Variovorax paradoxus: one gene and its partner. The protein of the gene in region 1 interacts with the protein of each later gene in a pairwise test. Links are inferred from orthologs where the notes say so. Each region holds a gene or a part of one and is shown in the gene's direction. Other genes may lie near its edges.

Evidence for each region.
Region 2: the proteins of NWF24_RS31155 (region 1) and kdsB interact in binary tests that used the Escherichia coli proteins (3 or more experiments, as listed by UniProt). The link is inferred for Variovorax paradoxus from one-to-one orthologs.

The regions. Positions count from the first base shown.
Region 1 is NZ_CP102931.1:6,665,600-6,672,548, forward strand. The notes cover bases 2,761-5,645. They hold NWF24_RS31155 (TetR/AcrR family transcriptional regulator), read left to right. Parts: upstream 2,761-3,835; coding sequence 3,836-4,456; downstream 4,457-5,645. Other genes in these bases: NWF24_RS31145 (PACE efflux transporter), read right to left, coding at 2,761-2,768; NWF24_RS31150 (LysR family transcriptional regulator), read left to right, coding at 2,870-3,802; NWF24_RS31160 (NADP-dependent oxidoreductase), read left to right, coding at 4,544-5,578; NWF24_RS31165 (SH3 domain-containing protein), read right to left, coding at 5,590-5,645. In the rest of the region: metH (methionine synthase), read right to left, coding at 1-202; NWF24_RS31135 (esterase/lipase family protein), read left to right, coding at 427-1,398; NWF24_RS31140 (lipase secretion chaperone), read left to right, coding at 1,406-2,335; more of NWF24_RS31145, read right to left, coding at 2,325-2,760; more of NWF24_RS31165, read right to left, coding at 5,646-6,306; NWF24_RS31170 (homocysteine S-methyltransferase family protein), read right to left, coding at 6,385-6,949. UniProt on the Escherichia coli protein: Involved in response to both electrophiles and reactive chlorine species (RCS). Represses the transcription of the nemRA-gloA operon by binding to the NemR box.
Region 2 is NZ_CP102931.1:2,764,188-2,771,251, reverse strand. The notes cover bases 1,282-4,281. They hold kdsB (3-deoxy-manno-octulosonate cytidylyltransferase), read left to right. Parts: upstream 1,282-2,394; coding sequence 2,395-3,168; downstream 3,169-4,281. Other genes in these bases: NWF24_RS13010 (asparaginase), read right to left, coding at 4,008-4,281; adk (adenylate kinase), read left to right, coding at 3,303-3,959; NWF24_RS13025 (Trm112 family protein), read left to right, coding at 2,216-2,398; lpxK (tetraacyldisaccharide 4'-kinase), read left to right, coding at 1,282-2,235. Also shown: NWF24_RS13040 (MotA/TolQ/ExbB proton channel family protein), read left to right, coding at 137-769; NWF24_RS13035 (ExbD/TolR family protein), read left to right, coding at 781-1,206; more of lpxK, read left to right, coding at 1,207-1,281; more of NWF24_RS13010, read right to left, coding at 4,282-4,973; transcriptional repressor LexA, read left to right, coding at 5,047-5,730; NWF24_RS13000 (hypothetical protein), read left to right, coding at 5,869-6,234; NWF24_RS12995 (D-2-hydroxyacid dehydrogenase family protein), read left to right, coding at 6,325-7,064. UniProt on the Escherichia coli protein: Activates KDO (a required 8-carbon sugar) for incorporation into bacterial lipopolysaccharide in Gram-negative bacteria.

The DNA.
Region 1 (6,949 bases):
CGATCACCTGCGCGCCGTTCTCGACCTGCTGGCGCGCCACGGCCAAGGCTTCTTCGAACTGCCCGTTCAGGATCATCCGCGCGAAAGCCTTGGAGCCCGTGACGTTGGTGCGCTCGCCGATGTTGACGAACAGCGTGCCCTGGCCGATGGCAACCGGTTCGAGGCCGGACAGCTTCATGGGAGGGGGCATTGGGGAAGACATGGTTTGACTCGTGGGCAAAAGCGGTTATTCGTGCGCGGGTTGGGGGAGTCTATCGCCGTCCCCTATGCCGATAGCGAGCAAAGAGTAAGTCTGAATCATGAAAGGGTAAGTCCGAATCGATAGCGAATCCCTGATTTCGCAGAATGAAAAGAGCACGCTCGTTCTTTTTTGCGTGCATCCCCCTAAACCGACCTAACGCAATACAGGGAGTTCCGATGATTCGACTGAAGACGATTCTGGCTTCGACAGGCAGGAAAAGCGGCACGGCGCGGCGATCTGCCGGCGCCCTCCTGATGTGCGGCGTGCTGGCCCTCGCGCCCCTGGCGCAGACCGCGCAGGCAGCCAGCAGCAAGACCGCACAGACGGCCTACCCGATCGTGCTGGTGCACGGCATGCTGGGCTTCGACACCGTCGCGGGCATCGACTACTGGTACGGCATTCCCGGCGAGCTTCGCGCCCAGGGCGCCAAGGTCTTCGTCGCCGAAGTGGCGGCCACCAACAGCAGCGAAGTGCGCGGCGAACAGCTGCTCAAGCAGGTCAAGGATGTGCTGGCGCTCACCGGCGCGAGCAAGGTCAACCTGATCGGCCATTCGCACGGCGGCCCCACGGCGCGCTATGTCTCGGGCGTGGCGCCGGAGTTGGTGGCCTCGGTCACGACGGTGGGCAGCCCCCACAAGGGCAGCAAGGTGGCAGACGTGCTCGGCAACACACTGCCGGACGGCAGCATCAGCCGGACCGTGGTGGTGAGCGTGGTCAACGCGTTCTCCAGCCTCATCGGCATTCTCTCGGGCAACAACACGCCCCAGAACGGGCTCGGCGCGCTGGATTCGCTCAACACCGCCGGCTCGGCCAAGTTCAACGCCAAGTTCCCCGACGGCGTGCCCACCACGGCCTGCGGCAACGGCACCGAGCTGGTCAACGGCGTGCGGTACTTCTCGTGGTCGGGCACCCAGCCGCTGACCAATGCGTTCGACGCATCCGACTACGCGCTGTCGCTGACGAGCGTGGTGCACGGCGAGCCCAACGACGGCCTCGCTTCGGCCTGCAGCTCGCACCTGGGCACCTACCTCGGCAGCTACCGGCAGAACCACCTGGACGAGGTCAACCAGCTGCTCGGGCTGCGCGACCTGTTCTCGGTGAGCCCGGTGACGCTGTACGTCAACCAAGCGGCGAAGCTGAAGCAGCTCGGCCTCTGAGGAGACGATGTCCCCGAAGCTCCTGCGCCCGCTGGCAGCGGTCGCGGTGGTGGTAGCCGCAGGCGTGGCGTGGTGGCAGCTCAGCGAGCCTGAAGCGCCTGCGGTCGCCGCTTCTTCGGTGCCGCCGGTCGCCAACCCCGCGGCGGCGGAAGCATCCGCCATCGCGCTGCGCAACAACGGCCATGCCCCCGACCCGCTGCTGACGCCCGACCTGCTGCGCATCTTCGAGCAGATGCTGAACGACAGCCAGGCCAGGGACAAGGAAGGCCTGATGGCCGAGATGCGCGCGAAGGTCGACAAGTACCTGCCGCCGGAATGGCGCGTGCGCGGGCTGGGCCTGCTGGAACGCTACATCGACTACCGCAACGCGCTCGAGGCGCTGCCGGCAGCCAGCATCGGCGACCCTGCCGGGCTGCGCAGGATCCTCGATGCGCGCGCGGGCATCAGGGCACGCTACTTCGCACCCGAAGAGGTCGAGGGCTTGTTCGGCGCCGAAGAGAAATTCGACCGCTTCAGCGTCGAGAAGCTGGAGATCGAGCGCAACAAGGACCTGACGCCCGAACAGAAGCGCGAGGCGCTGGCGCAGACCGAAAAGAACTGGCTCACGCCCGAGCAGCTCGCCGACCGAGCTGCCACCACGGCGCAACTCGGCGTCGCCGAGCAGACCGCGGCACTGGATGCGCGCGGCGCGAGCCCCCAGGAACGTTTCGCGGAGCGCTCCCAGCAATACGGCTACGAAGCGGCGCAGCGGCTGGCCACGCTCGACCAGCAGGAGCAGGACTGGCAAAGCCGCCTCTCGCGCTATGCCGCTGCCGACGAGGCCACGCGAGCACAGCTGCAGGCCCAGCTCTTCACGCCGCAGGAAGCGCTGCGGCTTCAGGCCGCGCTGGAAGTCCGCGCCGCCAACGACAAGAAGAAGGGGCCCTCTACGCCGTGACCACCGCGCTGTTCGCCGCCGCAGAAGCCGGCAGGCCGAACACCCGGTCGAAGGCCCAGTTGAAGACGAAGGTGTAGACCAGGAAGAAGATCACCAGCCCCAGGTCCATCACCAGCGCCTGCCAGAGCGACACGCCCAGGCCCCAGGCGAACATCGGCACCAGGAAGGCAACCAGCCCGCCCTCGAAGCCGATGGCGTGGGCGATGCGGCGGCGCAGGCTGCGTCCGCGCACGACCTGGCGCGATTCCCAGCGCTCGAACAGCGAGTTGAAGACCAGGTTCCAGATCACCGCGATGACCGAGGCGGCCACCGCCAGCACGCCCGAATGGCCGAGGCCGGCGTCCGTCATCAATGCCAGCCCGGCGCTGGCGGCGACGATGGCGATGCCCTCATAAAGGCTGATGTAGACGATGCGACGTTGAATGCCTTGCATGACTCTTCTCTTGGTTTCGTGACTGCGATGACTGGACTTTATGTGTCATCCACTGATATAAAAAGTTAACTTGTTTCAGTTTTATTGATAGATCGGACGCCATGGCTTTTTCCAGCGACAACGTCGAAGTCTTCCTGGCCGTGATCGACCACGGCTCGTTCTCGGCCGCCGCCCGGGCGCTGCACAGGGTGCCGTCTGCCGTGAGCATGGCCATCGCCAACCTCGAGGCCGAGCTCGACCTGCCGCTGTTCGACCGCAGCGGCCGCGAGCCCCAGCCCACCGCCGCCGCGCGCTCGCTGGAGCCGCAGGCGCGGCTGCTGGCGGCCCAACTCAGGCAGCTGCAGGTGCAGGCGCTGGCGCTGAACCAGGGGCTGGAAGACCGGCTCACGCTGGCCATTGCGCCCGAGCTGCTGGCCGCGCGCTGGAGCGGTCCGCTGGCCGAGCTGGCACGGGAGCATCCGCTGCTGCAGGTCGAGGTGCTGGCGGCCCCGCAGGCCGACGCGCTGGCGCTGCTGCACAGCGGGCGGGCGCAGCTGGCGCTGGTGTTCGAGCGCCCGAGCCTCGACGGGCGGGAAGGCTTCCAGGAAGTCGGCAGCGACCTGATGGTGGCGGTCATCGCGCCGGACCACCCCGTGCTCGCGGCCAACGGCGGCCGGCTGCGCGAGGACCACCTGACGAACACCCGGCAGATCGTCGTGGCCGGGCGCGACCTGACCACCAGCGACCCGCGCTTCGTGTTCGCGCGCCATGTCTGGCGCACCGACAACGCGCTGGCCGCGCTGAGCCTGATCACCGCCGGGCTGGGCTGGGGCTGGCTGCAACGCAACTTCGCGAAGCCGCATGTGGCAGCGGGCGCGCTGATCGAGATTCCGTTCGAGAACCTCAGCAACGGGCTGGACCTGTGGGTGGATGTAGTGTGGTCACGTGAGCGCCCACTCGGCCTGGGAGCCCAGCGCTTCGTGAGGTTGATAGCCAAGGACCGGGTTGCCGCCGGTGAATGCAGCCCCAAGACAGGCGGCGATCAAAGCGACTAGACGACTGGTCTAATAGCCGCTAGAGTGCGGACCATGAACGCGATCGCTCCCACTCCCGACGTCCGGCAGCACATCCTCGACGTGGCTCATCCGCTGCTCCTGCAAAGGGGCTTCACCGGGGTCGGCCTGGCCGAGGTGTTGGCGGCGGCGAAGGTGCCGAAGGGGTCGTTCTATCACTACTTCGGCTCCAAGGAGGCCTTCGGCGAGGCCGTGCTCGAAGCCTATTTCACCGAATACCTGGGGCGCACCGACGCCCTGCTGACCGAGGCGCCGGGCACGGCCGCCAAGCGGCTGATCGGCTATTTCGACGACTGGCTCGAATCGCAGACCGGCGACGATGCGCAGAGCCGCTGCCTCGTGGTCAAGCTAGGCGCGGAGGTCTGCGACCTGTCCGAGAGCATGCGCGCGGCGCTGGCGCGCGGCACCCGCGGCATCACTGATCGGCTTGCGCGCTGCATCGAGGCTGGCCGGGCCGACGGGTCGCTGCAGGCCGCGCCGCAAGCAAAGGAACAGGACGCGCAGGGAATCGCCGTCGCGCTCTACCAGCGCTGGCTCGGCGCCAGCCTGCTGGCCAAGATCACCCGCGACCGCGCATCGCTGGATGCGGCGATGTGCGACACCCGGCAGCTGCTGGGCCTGTCTACGGACAACTGAAGCGAAAAGCGGGAGACGAGCGCTCCCGCTTTTTTTGCCCGCCCACTAGACGACTGGTCTATTAACCACCAAAGGAGCCCACTGCCCATGCCTCAAAGCGACACCCTCAACCGCCGCATCGTCCTCGCCGCACGCCCGCGCGGCCTGCCGACACCGGGCGACTTCCGCCTCGAAGAAACCGCCATCCCCATGCCAGGCGAAGGACAGGTGCTGCTGCGCACGCTGCATCTCTCGCTCGATCCGTACATGCGCCAGCTGATGGACGAGGTCGCGCCGGTCTACGCGGCCTCGGTGCCGCTGGGCGAGCCGATGCCGGGCGGCACGGTCAACCGCGTCGTCGACTCCAAGCACCCGCAGTTCCGCCCCGGCGATCTCGTGCTCGGCAACGCCGGCTGGCAGGACTACGCGCTGTCCGACGGCCAGGACCTGCTCCCGCTCGGCGAGATGGCACAGCCGTCGCTGGCGCTGGGCGGGCTCGGCATGCCTGCCTTCACCGCCTACGTCGGCCTGCTCGACATCGGCCAGCCGAAGCCGGGCGACACCGTGGTGGTGGCCGCAGCGACCGGCGCGGTCGGCTCGGTGGTCGGTCAGATCGCCCGGCTCAAGGGCGCGCGTGTGGTCGGCATCGCGGGCGGCGCGGACAAGTGCCGCTACGCCGTCGAAACACTCGGCTTCGACGCGTGCCTCGACCGCCACGACCCGGAGTTCGCATCGCGCCTCGCGACCGCCTGCCCCAAGGGCATCGACGTCTACTTCGAGAACGTCGGCGGGGCGGTGTTCGACGCGGTGCTGCCGCTGCTCAACATCGGCGCGCGCGTGCCGGTGTGCGGGCACATCGCCGACTACAACAACGAGACGCTGTCGTCAGGCCCGAACCGGCTGCCGCTGCTGATGGCGGCGCTGCTGCAGAAGCGCATTCGCATGCAGGGCTTCGTCATCCTCGACCACTACGGCGAGCGCTTCGACACCTTCCGGCGCGAGATGGGCGAATGGGTCGGTGCCGGCCGCGTCACGCTGCGCGAGGACCGGGTCGATGGACTGGAGAACGCCCCGGCCGCGCTCATCGGCCTGCTGCAGGGGCGCAACTTCGGCAAGCGCGTGGTGCACGTCGCCGAGGGCTGACGCACGCGCTTTCAGGGCCGGTGGCCGCCACCATGTCCGCCGCCGTGTCCGCCACCGCCATGCGGACGGTCGCCGCCCCCACCGGGCCTCGGCCGGCCTCCGGGATGCGGATGTGGCAGCCCGGGCGGCGGCCCGGGACGGAAGGCCGGCTGCGGCCGTGGCGGCCTGATGCCTGGATCGTGCGGCGGGCGGAATCCGGGCCCGGGTGGTGGGCGAAAGCCAGGGCCCGGCGGCCGGAAACCCGGCCCCGGCCGCCACGGGTGCGGCTGCCAACCCGGCCTCACCGGCGGCGGTGGACGCCATCCCGCCATGGGTGGCGGAGGCGGCCGGCCACCCCACCAGCGTCGGTCGCCGTACCACGGCCGGTCCCGGTAGTAGTCGGCCCAGTAGCTGCCGATCGCGAAGCCGATGATCGGCACGCCGATCACCGCGCCGTAGGTGGCCAGCGGCACGCGCTGCTCCTGGTAGGCGTAGTCGAGGTTGCGCGACCACACCCAGCCGCGCCCACCGTCGGGCAGCACCACGTCGCACCAGCCATAGCCGCTGGTGCAGCCGACCACGTCGAGCGGCTGGCCCGGCCCGAGCCGCGCCACCAGCGGATAGTCGCCCGAGGGGCCGGCGCGCATGTTGACCGCGCCGCGCGTGAAGGCCTGCTGCGCCGCGGCCGCGAGCGGAAGCAGCAGTGCCAGGGCGCCGATGCCGATCCAGCGCGGAACGAGTGTGTTCATGGGTAGGCTCCTTGCGCCCCAGCGTAGGCCGGGGGCCAAGAGCCTGTCAATCGGCCACGGGCGCGACCGGAGTAGTGCTTACGCAGCTTCTTTGTAGAAGCCAGCGTTGTTGCTGCCGAGCACGCGGCCTGCCACCGGCGCCACCGCCTTGCCGATGGCCGCAATGTGGTCCGGCGTAGTGCCGCAGCAGCCGCCCACGATGTTCACCAGCCCCTCGGCCGCGAACTCGTGCAGCAGCCGCGAGGTCACGTCCGGCGTCTCGTCGAAGCCCGTGTCGCTCATCGGATTGGGCAGGCCCGCGTTCGGGTAGCAGCTGATGAAGGTGTCGCCGGCCACGCGCGCCAGCTCCTGGATGTACGGGCGCATCAGCGCCGCGCCCAGCGCGCAGTTCAGGCCGATGGCCAGCGGCTGCGCATGGCGCACGCTGTGCCAGAAGGCAGTGACGGTCTGGCCGCTGAGGATGCGGCCCGAGGCGTCGGTCACCGTGCCGCTGATGATCAGCGGCAGGCGCTGCCCGCTGTTGTCGAAGTACTCGTCGACCGCGAACAGCGCGGCCTTGGCGTTGAGCGTGTCGAAGATGGTCTCGACCAGGATCACGTCGGAACCGCCCTCGACCAGCGCTTCGGTCTGCTCGTAATAGGCC
Region 2 (7,064 bases), 3.9 Mb from region 1 along the record:
AGTTGCGCAGCAGGTTAATCACAAAGTTATCCACAGAATCTGTGCGTCCTTGCCGACACAAAAACAAGGCGCGTGCCGATGGTGGGCTCAGTGGATAATCGCCGCGCATTTGCAGTCTACGGGCCGGAGGATTTTCTTGTTTTCCATCATAGTTGCCGCGGGTTGGCCAATCTGGCCCTTGCTCGCTTGTTCAGTCATTGCGCTCGCGCTGGTTATAGAACGTTTCACGAGTCTCAAGACCGTGAGGGTACTGCCGCCGAAGCTGCTCGACGAAACCATCACCGTGTCGCACGGCGCCATTCCCGGCCCGGACATCGTGACCAAACTTGAACGCAACTCGATGCTCGGCCAGGTGCTGGCCGCAGGCCTGCGAGCGTTGAACGCCAATCCGCGCTGCACCGAAGACGACCTGCGCGCCGCCATGGAGGCCTCCGGCCGCACCGTGGCGCACAAGCTCGAGCGCTACCTGCCTGCCTTGGCTACCATCGCGTCGGCAGCCCCGCTGCTGGGGCTGCTGGGCACGGTGATCGGCATGATCGAGATCTTCGGCTCGCAGTCGCCGGGCAGCGGCGCTGTCGGCTCGGGCAACCCTGCGCAACTGGCGCACGGCATCTCGATCGCGCTCTACAACACGGCCTTCGGCCTGATCGTCGCCATTCCGACGCTGATCTTCTGGCGCTATTTCCGCAGCCGGGTCGACGAATACCTGCTGAATCTCGAACTCTCAGGCGAGCGTTTTGCCCGCCACCTGAACGCCCTGCGCAAATGACCCGCGCCCGCATGCAGTTCCGCCACGGCGCGCGCGACGAGCCGGAGATCAACCTGATCCCGTTCATCGACGTGCTGCTGGTGATCCTGATCTTCCTGATGCTGTCGACCACCTACAGCAAGTTCACCGAGATGCAGCTGCGGCTGCCAACGGCGGACGTCGATGCGCAGCGCGACTACCCGAAGGAAGTGATCGTGGCGGTGTCGGCCGACGGCCGCTACTCGATCAACAAGACCCCGGTGGCCGACCGCAGCGTTGAGACCGTGACGGCCGCCCTCGCCGCCGCGGCCACGGGCGGCAAGGACAGCGTGGTGATCATCAGCGCCGACGCGACCAGCCCGCACCAGGCGGTGGTGACGGTGATGGAGGCCGCGCGCCGCGCCGGCCTGATGCAGATCACCTTCGCCGCACAGTCGACGGCGCAAGCCGGGCACTGAGTGCCTTCCGACGGCAGCAGCGGCAGCACGGGTTCGCCGTCGGCCTCGCGGCTGCAGAACGCCTGGTTGAGCCGCGGCCCTCTGGCTTGCCTGCTGTGGCCGCTGTCGCTCATCTACGCTGCGCTTTTCGCCGCGCGTGGGTGGCTCTATCGCGTGGGATGGCTGCGGACCGAGCGTGTGCGCGTCCCGGTGATCGTGGTTGGCAACGTGATTGCGGGCGGAGCCGGCAAGACGCCGGTCGTGATGGCCGTTGTCCGGCATCTGCAAGAGCGGGGATTTCGGGTCGGCGTGGTGTCGCGCGGCTACGGCCGCCGCACCGATGACTGCCGCGAAGTGCTCAGCGACAGCGATCCGCAAGATGTGGGAGACGAACCCGCGCTGATTCACCATGCCACGAAGGCGCCGGTGTTCGTGGCACGCCAGCGCATCGATGCCGCGCGCACCTTGCTCGAGCGGCATCCGGCCACGCAGGTCATCGTGAGCGACGATGGTCTGCAACACTTGGCGCTTGCGCGCGACATCGAGATCTGCGTGTTCGACGACCGGGGCACCGGCAATGGCTGGCAACTGCCCGCAGGTCCGTTGCGCGAAACCTGGCCACGCCGCTGCGATCTGGTGCTGCACAGCGGGGCACGGCCGGCCTTTGCCGGGGGCCATACGGCCACCCGGGCTCTCGCGCACGATGCGTTGGGCAGTGACGGGAAGCGCGTGCCATTGGCTGCCCTTGCGGGCCAGCCCGTGACAGCACTGGCGGCCATCGCACGGCCCGAGGCCTTCTTCGACATGCTGCGCGCGCGCGGCCTGACGCTCGCCAACACCATCGCCCTGCCCGATCACTTCGATTTCGAAGATTGGCAGCGCCCCGCAGACACGGCGAGCACCCTCATCTGCACCGAAAAAGACGCCATCAAACTGTGGCGCAAGGCGCCCGATGCGCTGGCCGTGCCGCTGGAGTTCGCGCCCTCCGCGGATTTCTTCGCCGCGCTCGACGCAAAGCTATCATCGCTCGATGGATATCAAGCTGCTTGAACTGCTCGTCTGCCCCGTCACCAAGGGGCCGCTGACCTGGAACCCCGAGAAGCAGGAGCTCTGCTCGCGCAGCGCGCGCCTTGCTTATCCGGTGCGCGACGGTATTCCGGTGCTGCTCGAAAACGAAGCACGCACGCTCTCCGACGAAGAGCTCGGGCTGTGAGCTTCACCGTTCTGGTGCCGGCGCGCCTGGCGTCGACACGGCTTCCCAACAAACCGCTGGCCGACATCGCCGGCGTGCCCATGGTGGTGCGCGTGGCGCAGCGCGCCAGCGAATCCGGCGCGGCGCGCGTGGTGGTCGCCGGCGACGACCCGTCGATCATTGCGGCATGCCAGGCGCACGGTGTCGAGGCCATCCTCACTCGCCAGGACCATCCCAGCGGCACCGACCGGCTGGCCGAAGCCTGCGAACTACTGGGCCTGGATGGCGACGACATCGTCATCAACGTTCAAGGCGACGAGCCGCTGATCGACCCCGGGCTGATCGACGCCGTGGCATCCACGCTGGCCACCCATGCAGAAGCCGCGATGAGCACGGCCGCCCACGAAATCGACTCTGTCGACGACTTCATGAACCCCAACGTGGTGAAGGCAGTGCTGGACGCGCAAGGCAACGCCATGTACTTCAGCCGCGCACCAATCCCTTGGTGGCGCGACGGCTCCGCCAACGGTGCGGCGCCTGCGGTGCTGCCTACCCCTGCCCCGCTGCGCCACATCGGCATCTACGGCTATCGCGCGGGCTTCGTGCGACAGTTTCCCTCGCTGCCACCGGCTCCCGTCGAGGCGACCGAGGCACTCGAACAGCTGCGCGCGCTGTGGCACGGCCATCGCATCGCGGTGCACGTGAGCCATGTTGCACCCGGACCGGGCATCGACACGCCCGAAGACCTGGCGCGCGTGCGCGCCGTCTTCGCCGCCGCGCCTCCCGCCTGAGGCGCTCCCATGCCTGCGCGGGCGGTGGAAATTCTTCGAGGGCACGCGTGCTATCCTCGACGCAACTCCGCCTTGCCCAGCCCTCGGGCCGACGCTCGGCGCGACACAAAATCTAAGAACCGTCCGAGGACACCATGAGACTAATTTTGCTGGGCGCGCCCGGGGCGGGCAAAGGCACGCAAGCGGCCTTCATTTGCCAAAAATACAGCATTCCCCAGATTTCGACCGGCGACATGCTGCGCGCAGCCGTCAAGGCAGGCACACCGCTCGGGCTGCAAGCCAAGGCCGTCATGGACGCAGGCGCCCTGGTCAGCGACGACCTGATCATCAATCTCGTCAAGGAACGCATTGCGCAGCCCGATTGCGCAGCCGGCTTCCTGTTCGACGGTTTCCCGCGCACCATTCCTCAAGCCGACGCCATGAAGGCGGCCGGCGTCAAGCTCGACTACGTGCTCGAAATCGACGTGCCCTTCGGCGACATCATCGAACGCATGAGCGGCCGCCGCTCGCACCCGGCCTCGGGGCGCACCTACCACGTCAAGTTCAATCCGCCCAAGGTGGAAGGCAAGGACGACGTCACTGGTGAAGACCTGATCCAGCGCGAAGACGACAAGGAGGAAACCGTGCGCAAGCGGCTCGACGTGTACAGCCAGCAGACGCGGCCACTGGTCGACTACTACTCCGCCTGGGCCAAGACCGACCCAGCCGCCGCGCCGAAGTACCGCGCCATCAAGGGTGTGGGCACGGTCGACGAGATCACGCAGCGTGCGCTGGCTGCACTGAGCAGCTGATCTCGATCTGATTCCCGAAACCGCCCCTTCAACGGGGCGGTTTTGTTTTCACCCCAGCAGTTCCAGCATCAGCGCGATGCGCGCCTTCACGGGTGTCAGCGCGCCCGCATCACGGAGCTGGTCCCCGGCCTTCGGCAGGATGCGTCCGTTCGCGCAACGCGTGGCTCGAACCACCGCAACGCCCGCGTCCTGCGCCTTGAGCGCTGACGCTTCCAACGCATGGTGCAGGGTGCCGTTGCCGGTGGCGGCGAGCACCAGCCCGCGCACGGGCCCGGCAGCGCCGTGCTGCAGCAGGGCTTCGATCACAGCTCCGCTGACGCCGGCATGGCTCACGACGATCTCGACGCGGGGCCACTGCACGGAGGTCGCCTCGAAGAGCTTCGACGCCTGCGACGCCGATCCCTCGGGCCACTCCCGGACACGGCGCACCTCTCCTTCTTCGACGTAGCCGACCGGCCCCGCATCGCCTGAAGCAAAGGCATCGAGCCGATAGGTGTGCACCTTCTGGATATCGACGCCACTGTGGATAGCGCCGGCGCACACCACGGTCACGCCCCGTGCGCCTTCCGTCGCGGCGACGCTGACGGCGTCGCGCACGTTCTGCGGTCCGTCGGGCGCCAGCGCGGTGGCCGGGCGCATCGCACAGGTGAGCACCACGGGCTTGGACGGAGCCAGCACAGAGTGCAGGAAGAACGCCGTCTCTTCGAGCGTGTCGGTGCCATGCGTGATCACCACGCCCGCCACGTCGGCCTGGGCCAGCCAATGCGCACAGCGCCGGGCCAGCTGCTGCCAGATGTCGAACGACATGTCCTTGCTGTCGACCTGCGCCACCTGCTCTGCCTCCAGAGCGACGCCCTCGGGCGCCTCGATTCCGCCCAGCAGATCGGCCACGCCCACTTGCCCGGCGGTGTACCCGATGTTGTCGCCGCTGCTGGCTGCCCGGCCGGCAATGGTGCCGCCCGTTCCCAAAACCACCACACGACGGCGCACTTCAGGCGAAGAGGAATTGACCATGGCTTGTCAACTTTTAAAAACTGGTTAAAAATACAGGTACTGGATATCTAGCCAGTGCCGCAAGGAACCACATATGCAGTTCGCCGTGAAGCTTACAGCCCGCCAGCAGCAGATCCTGGATCTCATCCAGAGCGCCATCGCACGCACTGGTGCGCCACCCACGCGCGCCGAAATCGCCAATGAGCTCGGGTTCAAGTCGGCCAACGCCGCCGAAGAGCACCTGCAGGCGCTGGCACGCAAGGGCGTCATCGAACTCGTCAGCGGCACCTCGCGCGGCATCCGCCTCAAGGGCGACGCCCTGCGCTCTCTCAACGAAACGCGTCATCGCGAAGGTGGCCAGTTCTCGCTCTCGCTGCCCGGCATGGCCCAACTGGCGCTGCCGCTCATTGGCCGTGTCGCAGCTGGCTCGCCCATCCTGGCGCAAGAGCACGTCGACCAGACCTACTACGTCGAGAACACGCTATTCCAGCGCCAGCCTGACTACCTGCTCAAGGTGCGCGGCATGTCGATGCGCGACGCCGGCATCATGGACGGCGACCTGCTCGCGGTGCAGGCCACCAAGGAAGCGCGCAACGGCCAGATCGTGGTTGCGCGCCTGGGTGACGAAGTGACCGTCAAGCGCCTGAAGCGCAACAAGCAGGTCATCGAGCTGCACGCCGAAAACCCCGACTACCCGACCATCATCGTCCAGCCGGGCGAGCCTTTCGAAATCGAAGGCCTCGCAGTGGGGCTCATCCGCAACACCATGCTGATGTAGGCCTCGCGGCCTGCTTTCCGCAGCACCCCATCCGGCAGCGACAGGTGGCGGGCGTATGGCGAAGAGTCGCCATCACCCTGTCGCGGCCGATTCAAGAAATCCTGCCTGTGTTCAACCTCATACTTTTTTGGAGTTCACATGGGAATCGCCCTCCTCGCCATCGCTGATTTCTGGATGCCGCTGCAATCGCTGGCCAGCCGCCTGATGCCGGCGCGCCGCCCTCACCGCAGGGATCGCATCGACGCAGCCGAAACCTCGGCCGGATTGCGCTATGTAGCAGTGCGCCCTGCCTGCACCGCCCGCTCCAGCGGCACTGCAACGCCCACAGCCCCAGCGCGTCCGTTGCGCGTGGTCCGCGTGGTCGACGGCAAGGGCCAGCAGCACAGCAACCGCGTCGTGATCTCTGGTCGCATGGCCGACGTCTGCGCCGAACTCGACCGGCTGGCAGCGCTCGAAACCGCCGAAACCATGGCCACGCCCCCGCGTTCAACACGCCTGCATTGAGCCCGAACACCCCTGCGAGCGGCTGTGGGGGCGGGTATCCAAACGTTCACGGGCACGACATTCCAATGCTGCGAGGCACAATGGCACGCCATGAACATTGTGATCCTCGACGATTACCAGGACGCCGTGCGCAAATTGCGCTGCGCCGCCAAGCTGGACGCGTACGCGGCCAAGGTCTACACCAACACGGTGAAGGGCATCGGGCAACTATCGGTCCGCCTCAAGGATGCCGACGTGATCGTGCTGATCCGCGAGCGCACCCATATCTCGCGCCAGCTGATCGAGAAGCTGCCCAAGCTCAAGCTCATCTCGCAGACCGGGCGCGTCGCCGGGCACATCGACGTCGCGGCCTGCACCGAGCGCGGCGTGGCGGTGGCGGAAGGCTCGGGCTCTCCGCAGGCGCCTGCGGAGCTCACTTGGGCGCTCATCATGGCTGCCATGCGCCGGCTGCCCCAGTACATCAGCAACCTCAAGCACGGTGCATGGCAACAGTCAGGCCTCAAGTCGGCCTCGATGCCGCCCAACTTCGGGCTCGGCTCGGTGCTCAAGGGCAAGACGCTGTGCATCTGGGGCTATGGCCGCATCGGCCAGTTGGTCGCGCGCTATGGGCAGGCCTTCGGAATGCAGGTCGTGATCTGGGGCCGTGAAGCCAGCTGCGCCAAGGCCCGTTCCGACGGCTTCCAGGTCGCGCAGAACCGTCACGAGTTCTTCGCCGCTGCAGACGTGCTGTCGGTGCATCTGCGGCTCAACGAAGAAACCAACGGTCTCATCACGCTGGAAGACCTGTCGCGCATGAAGCCGACTGCGTTGTTCGTTAACACCTCGCGCGC